2 regions of the Nocardia violaceofusca NBRC 14427 genome follow, and region 1 is predicted to be linked to the other one. Evidence: riboswitches for the same ligand, from Rfam matches in the RefSeq annotation. Region 1 holds a riboswitch; the other holds the start of a gene.

What was found. A riboswitch is a leader RNA that binds a small molecule or an ion and turns the genes downstream of it on or off. The one in region 1 is predicted to bind cyclic di-AMP.
Region 2: another riboswitch for cyclic di-AMP. It lies ahead of AC5592_RS31300 (resuscitation-promoting factor Rpf1 domain-containing protein); the one in region 1 lies ahead of AC5592_RS06415 (C40 family peptidase).

The regions. Positions count from the first base shown of each region.
Region 1 is NZ_CAWMPM010000005.1:389,085-393,269, forward strand. Features, by position in the region: gene AC5592_RS06400 (acyl-CoA dehydrogenase family protein) at 1-439, opposite strand, end outside; gene AC5592_RS06405 (ATP-binding protein) at 535-1,719, opposite strand; gene AC5592_RS06410 (hypothetical protein) at 1,880-2,167, shown strand; cyclic di-AMP (ydaO/yuaA leader) riboswitch at 2,402-2,566, shown strand; gene AC5592_RS06415 (C40 family peptidase) at 2,585-3,262, shown strand; gene AC5592_RS06420 (RNA-binding S4 domain-containing protein) at 3,323-3,709, shown strand; gene AC5592_RS06425 (fatty acyl-AMP ligase) at 3,686-4,185, opposite strand, start outside.
Region 2 is NZ_CAWMPM010000044.1:31,391-35,575, forward strand. Features, by position in the region: gene AC5592_RS31280 (MFS transporter) at 1-42, shown strand, start outside; gene AC5592_RS31285 (DUF2771 domain-containing protein) at 39-578, shown strand; gene AC5592_RS31290 (cold-shock protein) at 613-1,041, opposite strand; gene AC5592_RS31295 (hypothetical protein) at 1,248-1,481, shown strand; cyclic di-AMP (ydaO/yuaA leader) riboswitch at 1,798-1,955, shown strand; gene AC5592_RS31300 (resuscitation-promoting factor Rpf1 domain-containing protein) at 1,965-2,606, shown strand; gene AC5592_RS31305 (hypothetical protein) at 2,763-2,951, opposite strand; gene AC5592_RS31310 (helicase-associated domain-containing protein) at 2,993-4,185, shown strand, end outside.

The DNA of each region.
Region 1 (4,185 bases):
TCAGCGGTTCCGGTACGCCGATCGACTGATGTGCCGACAGCAGTACGCCCAAACTCGCGTGCACCGAGCCGACCATCATCAGCGCCCGGTTGTAGCCGACCTGCGACAGGCCCTGCCCACCGTATTCCGGCGGGATCTTGAGCCCGAAGCAGCCGAGTTCGGCCAGGCCCCGGACGTAGTCGTCGGGGATCTTCGATTCGGCCTCGATGACCGACCCGTCCAGCGTCTCGCAGAAGGCCCGCAGGCGTTCCAGATAGGCCTCGGTCCGCGCGGCGTCGTCGGGAGCCGGTTGCGGATATGGATGGATCAGGTCGAGCCGGAACCGGCCGAGGAACATCTGCTTGGCGAACGACGGTTTGGCCCAGGTGCTTTCGCGCGATTCCTCGACCAGTGCGCGGGCCTGCTCTTCGGTGGCGTGAACTTTCGCGGCTGTCGCCATGGGATCCTCCCTCGAAACGTGACCAGGATCACATTCGAGTGTAGGAGAGTTAGTTACTCGCTGGTAGGCCTACGGCGAAATCGGAAGACGAAGAATTACTGGACGCCGCGCAGATACCGCCCGAAATGTGGCACCGTGAAGCCGATGGTGCCCCGCTCGGCCGAATAGATCAGCCCCTTCTTGATGAGCCCGTCCCGGGCCGGAGACAGGGACGCGGGTTTGCGACCCAGTTCCCTGGCGACCGCCGCGGTCGGTACCGGCCCGTCGTCGCCGGCCAGATCGGCCATCGCCCGCATGTACTCGCGCTCGGCGGGAGTTGCCCGCTCGTAGCGGGAGCCGAAGAAGCCGACCGCCAGTTCCTCTTCGGCCGCCGGGGCCGCCAGTTCCACATCCTCGGCGCCGATCGGGCTGCGGGCGGCCACATCCCAGGTGGCCTTACCGTAGGCCTGGACGAAATAGGGGTAGCCATCTGCCTTGTCGTACAAGGCTTTCAGCGCCTCCTCGGTGAACTCCACCGCCTCGCGCTCGGCGGGCGCGATCAGCGCGCGATCCGCGGAATCGCGATCGAGCCGGTCGATGCGGTGGTAGCCGAAAAGTCGCTCGGAATAGCTCTTGGAGGCCGAGAGCACGGCCGGCAGATGTGGCAGGCCGGCGCCCACCACGATCAGCGGCGCTGTCTCCTGGCTCAATTCATGGCAGGCGCCGCAGATGGCGGAGATGTCGGCCGGTCCCAGATCCTGCATCTCGTCGATGAACACGGCGATGCCGACGCCGATATCGCGGGCCAGCTGAGCCGCCTCGAGGAGCAACTCCACCAGATCGATCTCGATGTCACCGGAGTCCGCGCGTCCCGTGACGGCCGGGACGTCGATTCCGGGTTGCCAGCGTTCGCGCATCCCCTTGTCGGCGGTCGCGCGCAGGGCGAAGGCCTTGAGGATGCCCAGGAAATCGTCGACCATCTCGGGATTGCGATGGGCGACCGCGATCTGGCGCACCGCCATATGCAGCGCCGAGGCCAGCGGCCGTCGCAATTCCTGATCCGGGCGGGCCTCCAGTTTGCCGGTTCCCCACCCGCGCGAGCGGGCCGTGGACCGAAGTTGATTGAGCAGCACCGTTTTTCCCACGCCGCGCAGGCCGGTGAGCATCACACTGCGTTCGGGACGTCCGCGCGAGATGCGTTCGAGCACGATGTCGAACGCGTCGAGCTGTTTGTCGCGCCCGGCGAGTTCGGGCGGGCGCTGGCCGGCGCCCGGGGCATACGGATTCCGCACGGGGTCCATGCCCCGACACCGTAGCGCGTTCGCACCGAAATCTCGGGATATATACGGGATGTCCTAGATTGCGCTATCCAATCGAATGGCAGCCGCCGCGCGGGGTGACCGGGCGCCGTGCGCTCTACGCTGGGGGCCGATCGAGGTCCGAAATGTCCGCAGGAGGGTCATGTCCACCGATTCGGAAGATCAGCAGTCCGGCGATCGGCCGAACCCCACGGTGGCCGAGGTCGTCGGATCCTGGGACGTGCCCGCCGGAGCGAGCGTGGCGCGGCAGATTCGCGACAACATCCTGCACGCGATCGCGCAGGGGTACGACGATCCGCAACTGGTGGCCGATCTCGCGGTCGGTCCCCTCGTGATCGCCCTGGGCCGGCTGGAAACCGAACTGGCGGACGCGCGTGGTCGCATCGCGGAACTGGAGCGCGCGGTCCGGCCGCGCGGCGAGGGCGAGTGAACCGGCCGCCGGTGTAACGCCCGGGCGACTCGTTTCGATAACGAGCGCAAGGCCGTGGATACCGTGTCGTGATCTCCATAGCAGATCGATTCGCCGGGCTGTAATCGGGGGTGGTCCTGGCGATTTGGCGACACGCGGGCAGACACGCCGTCGTGTGGGGTGGACAACAACACCGAGCCGTCGTAATCTCTTCGTGACTTCGCGGAGTATGTCGCTTCATTAGAGGGGCGGCCCGTTGAGTCACCGCCTAATCAGCAGTCGAGTGGGCAGCTCGATCGCTGAACCGGGGACCCAGGTTACTGGGGTGAATCCTCTTCGGTCGCAAGGTCGATGGGGTAGGGCCGAATCTTCCCGGTCCGAACCCGTCAGCTAACCCGGTCGGCGCGTGGGCAAGGAAGAAACAGGAGACTCAGCTCGGTGGGTAAACACAGTCTGCAACGGGAATCTCGGCTGCCGAATTCCGTCAAGGGTGCGCTGGTCTGCGGCGCAGTAGCGGCAACAACCGGTGCGATACCGGCGATTCCGGCCATGGCGGCCACGATCAACGTTCCCGGCGTCGGCAACTTCGACGTTCCGCTGGGTTCGGATTTCGACCAGCAGGTCAGCCAGGCGAACCAGGTGCTCGCCGATCACGCGGATCAGATCAAGGGAGTTCAGCAGGCGCTGAGCTCGCAGGCGATCGCGCCCAGCATCCCCAACGCCGCGCAGAACCCGATGGGTAGCATGTTCGGCCAGCCGCAGCAGCAGCACGGCGTCGGCGACGTCGCCCTCGACGCTGCGCGCAGCAAGATCGGCGCCGACTACGTGTGGGGCGCCTCCGGTCCGGCGAACTTCGACTGCTCCGGTCTGGTGCAGTGGGCGTACAAGCAGGCCGGAATTCAGCTGCCGCGTACCAGCTTCGAACAGTCGCATGTCGGCAAGCCGGTCGCTTTCCAGGACCTGAAGCCGGGCGACCTGGTCATCCAGAACGGCGGCGGCCATGTGGCCATGTACGCCGGGGATGGCAAGATTCTCCAGGCGCCGCAGTCGGGTGAGACCGTCAGCTACGCGCATCTGGATCCTGATTCGGTCGTCACCGCACGCCGCGTCGCCTAGTCGTTTCGCTCGACAGCATGGCCCGGCGGTGACCCGCCGGGCCTACTGTGAGGAGCGAAACTGGAACGGGCACAACCAGCTACAGCTCGGGTCGACTCCTGGATCTGGGCTGTCCGGCTGTTCAAAACTCGATCCGCTGCGGCCACCGCGTGCCGCGGCGGTCACGTACGTGTCAACGGCACCGCCGTCAAACCCGCTCATCAGATCAAGTCCGGTGATGAGGTGCGGGTCCGTAATGCCGGAGCCGAACGTATCGTCGTCGTGGTCCGGCTGGTCGTCAAACGCGTCGGCGCTTCGATCGCCACGCAGTGCTATATCGACAAGAGCCCTCCCCCGCCCGCACCCGAAATCGTCGCCGCGATGCCCAAGCGCGACCGCGGTGCCGGACGGCCCACCAAGCGCGAACGCCGCGAGACCGATCGGCTACTCGGCCGCGATTCGACCTGAGGTCGCGGGGCGGGGCTCCGCTTCGATGCCGGTGCCGCCGCCGAACTTCCCTGCCCGATAGAGTTCGCGGCACTCGCCCCGGCGCAGCTTTCCGCTCGAGGTCTTCGGAATCGCGCCGCGCGGCAGTAACAGCACCTCCGCCGGCGAGATGCCGTGCACCGTCGCCACCGCGGCCCGGACCCGCCGGCCGAGATCGTCCGCGGCGGGCTGTGGGCTCGTCATTTCCGCGATGATCACCAGGTCCTCACGTTCGCCGGTATCGACACCGAACGCCGCGATATGCCCGGGCCGCAGTTCGGGCGCCGCGTCGGCGGCGGTGGCTTCGATATCGGCGGGGAAGTGGTTGCGGCCGTCGATGACGATGGTGTCGCGCAAGCGTCCCGCGATGTAGAGACCCCCGTTGTGGACGACACCGAGATCGCCGGTGCGCAGCCATGTTCCGGGCTCGCCGGGCAGCACCGCGCCGAAGGTGGCGG
Region 2 (4,185 bases), on a different contig from region 1:
AAACAGGAAGTCCCCCTAGCGACAGGAAAACAGCCACAGTGACCAAGCCCAGCACCCGCACGATCCTCGCGCTGGCCCTGGCGGCAGTTCTGGTCGTCGCCGCGGCCGTCGCCGGCATCGTGGCGGTGGCGGTGCACAACGCGCACGAGGCCGATCCCACGGTCACCGCCTACGCGCACGGCAGAACCGTCACGGTTCCGCCCTATCTGTACTGCACGATCGGCGAACCGGATCCGCACGGCCGCGTCTCGCCCGACTGCAAGCGCACCGAGATCACCGCGGAACTGAATCCGCCGCTGGGCTACCCGGTGCAGCTGTCGCTACCCCGGCACATCGCCGACGCGCCCTGGGTCATGGTGCTGGAGTACCAGCAGATCGACAATCCGGGTAAGACCGTGCAGCACCTGGCGTCGTACCGGGACTACCCGCAGGGCACCCTGGCCGTGACGGTGGACAGCCATCCCGAACCGAACCTGCGCCTGATCGGCGTCGAGGTGCAGCTGCTGCTGCTCGTGCGCGACGAGGCCGGCAACGAGGCCTTCTCGCCGTATCAGGCGTGGTCGATCAAGGCCGCGTGAGCGCGGCCCGCTCGCGAATGCGGTGCTCGCGAACTCAGTGATCGAGTTCGCGGGCCACCCCGCGCACCACTTCGGCGATGCGCTGCGCGGTCTTGCGATCGGGGTACTTGCCCTTGCGGAGCTCCGGCTGCACCGTCGCCTCCAGCAGGGTGATCATGTCCTCGATCATGCCGTGCAGGTCGTCGGGCGCCTTGCGCGGATGGGCCGGAGCTTCCTTGCGGACGCGGTCGTTGCGGCCCTGCGCGTTGCGCACCGAGGGCAGCGGGTCCAGCAGCTTCAGGCTCAGCGCCTGCGGGCCGCGGCGACCGGCGGCCATCCCGAACTCCACGCGCTGGCCGGGCTTGAGCGCGTCGACACCCTTGGGCAAGGCGGACGACCGAACATAGACGTCCTCGCCCTCATCCTGGGAAAGGAAGCCGAAGCCCTTGTCGACGTCGTACCACTTCACCTTGCCGGTCGGCACTGCGCTCACCCGTTCGTCATCGTTGTCCGGTCCGTCCGAATCCCGCGGGACGGCGAACGACCCCGGACACGGACGTAGGTCCCGGCAGAACGCCGGAACCTATCTCTGTGCGAAAAGAACGCGCCCCACACAGCTATGCAGGACGCGATTGGTTCGAGTCTACCCCGGTGGGGATAGGGCAAGCACATCCGTTTTACCGTGCACCCATGCCGGACTCCTCCTCGCCCCGCGCACCCCGGGGCTACAGTGACGTGCTGTTGCGGGTGGCCGTGGGCCTGTTCGCGATCGGCCTGCTCGCGATCGTCGCCATTTTCCTCACGCCGATCCTGACCGACGGGGACCCGCCGCTGTGGCTGTATCTGGTGGCGATGGCGGCGACTCCGCTCGGCCTGCTGCTCGCGATCGCGTTCGCGCTCTGGTCGGGCCGACGCGCTCGTTGACCGTATCCCCAACACGCCGGGCAATTACACGTGTGACCTTCGTCACATAACGGCGCGGTAACGCCACGGTCACAACCCGCACTCGGAGGTGACACGCCGCACTCACCTGCACAGACGCGGATTCGGAAGGTCTTGCGGCACAGCACGACCGGTCATACACGCCGGTTACCAAATAGTGATTTTTCCGCCGGATCGTCGTACCGTCTATCGCAGCCGGGACATCCCGGCACCACCGGCCCGCCGCACCGAGCCTCGCCCCGCGGGTACGGACCCCGACGGAAGCAGGGGCGAGGGCGGGGAACCCACGTTCCCACAGAGGTTTTCGGAGCTCAACCGGGTTTCGAAGCCTCCGCAGGGAAGCGGGAACGGCCGGCAACGACCGCTCCCTTGGGGTGAAGTCCCGGCGAGCCGGGACCGGACGGCCTCTCAGTCCGAACCCGACAGCTCACCTCGCAGGCGCGTACGAGAGGAAGACGACCCGACATGAGTGGACGCCATCGTAAGCAGACCAACACCGGTCGCACCGTCGCCAAGGTCGCTGTTTCCACCGCGATCATGGGTGGCGCGGGTGTGGCTCTCGCTGGACACGCCGCCGCGGCTCCCGATTCGGAGTGGGACCGCCTCGCACAGTGTGAATCCGGTGGTAACTGGGGCATCAACACCGGCAACGGCTACCAGGGCGGTTTGCAGTTCTCGCAGTCGACGTGGGCCGCTCACGGCGGCACGCAGTACGCTCCGTCGGCCAACCAGGCCAGCCGCGACCAGCAGATCGCGGTCGCCGAGAAGGTGCTCGCGACCCAGGGTTGGGGCGCGTGGCCTTCCTGCTCCTCCAGCCTCGGCCTGCACGGCAGCGCGACTCAGCGCGATCTGCCCGCCTCTCCCGCCCAGACTCCGCGCTGGCAGCCGGTTGCCCCCGAGAGCGAGGCCTCGACCCAGGCCCCGGCCGACGGCAACCAGCAGGTGTTCTCCGCCGTCGACAAGGCCGTCACCGTCGCACAGGCGCAGGGCGTGCAGCTGCCGCAGCCGGCGCTCGACGCGTACAACGCCTTCAAAGCCAGTGGCGCCAAGCTGGATCCGTCGATCGTGAACTTCTACGAGGCGAACAAGGGCCTGCTGCCCAACTAGACCACTCACATAGTTTCCCCCTGCAGAGAAGGCCCGCATCTCGCGATGCGGGCCTTCTCTGCGTACCCGGGCGGCGAACTCCACGTTCCCGATGCGACCCCGGATACGAAGAAGGCCCGCACTCCTACCGGAACGCGGGCCTTCTTCGTGTTCGCGTCAGCGGTTGACCACCGTGTGCGGATGCACGTAGGGCAGGGTGTCAGCCGGCACCGGAAACTCGGTGTCCTCACCGTAGGGCGACAGGCCACCGGAACGGGTCGACGACAATTCGGTGACCGCATGGTCACCGTGGTCCACCTGGGGCCAGCCGTTGTCGACGTAGGGTTTCTTCGATTTGTTCACCACGGCCTCATTCTGGCATGTTCGCTCGCCGTAGTCTGGATTGGATGACCACGACCGATGCCCGAGCCTCCGACGACGGCGCCGGGACGCATTCCGGGGCCGACGCCGGACCCGCCGAGCTCGGCACACTCACCGACTGGCTGAGCTCCCGCAGCGACGACGATCTCGTCCGGCTGCTGGGTTTGCGCCCCGATCTCGCCGTGCCGTTGCCCGGTTCGATGACCGTGCTGGCCGCTCGCGCGGAACAGCGGGCGTCGGTACTGCGCGCCGCCGACGATCTGAACACACTCGAGTTCGCCGTGATCGAAACCCTCGCCGCGCACAACGCATTCGGCAGCGGCCGCCAGGAGCGACCGCTGCCCCGCGGACGCCTGCACGAACTGCTCGCCGATCGGGTATCCGCCGCGGCCGTCGACACCGCGCTCGCGCGCCTGATCGAGCGCGCGCTGGTGTGGGGCACCGACGATCTGTTCGTCGTGGCCGCCGCGCCCGAGGCGCTGCCGTGGCAGATGGGCGCCACCACGGAACTCCCCGACGCACTGACCGAACCCGAGATCGAGGCGGCGCTGCGCGAGATCGGCGGCGCGGAACGCGCGCTGCTCGACAAACTGGCGACCACCGGCCCCCGCGGCCGCACCCGAGACGCCGCGCCCGGCACCGATCCGGAGCGGCCCATCCAACGGCTGCTGGCCCGCCGGCTCCTGATCTGGATCGACGACGAGACGGTCGAACTCCCGTCTGCCGTCGGCCAGGTGCTGCGGCGCGAGCCGGTCACCGATCCCCATGTACTCGAACCCCCGCAGCCGCAGACTCGCGAGCACTCCGCCGCCGATGTCAACGCCGCGGCCGCCGGTGAGGTCGGCGAGTTGCTGCGCCACGCCGGCGACATCCTCGAGGTTCTCTCCCAGTTGCCGGCGCCGGTGCTGCGCGCGGGCGGCCTGGGGGTGCGGGAACTGCGGCGCATCGCCAAACAGACCGGACTCGACGAGGCCCGGGTAGGGCTGCTCGTGGAGGTGCTGGCGGCGGCCCGGTTGCTGGACAAGGGAATTCCCGAACCTCCCCCGGACAACGACGCCGGTGAGGACTACTGGGCGCCCACCATCGCCTCGGACGGCTGGCTGGAGGCCCCGGCGGCGCGCCGATGGGCGGTGCTCGCCCACGCCTGGCTGGAGCTGGACCGATTCCCCTGGATGATCGGCCTGCGCGATGTGAACGACAAACCGCTGGCCGCCCTCTC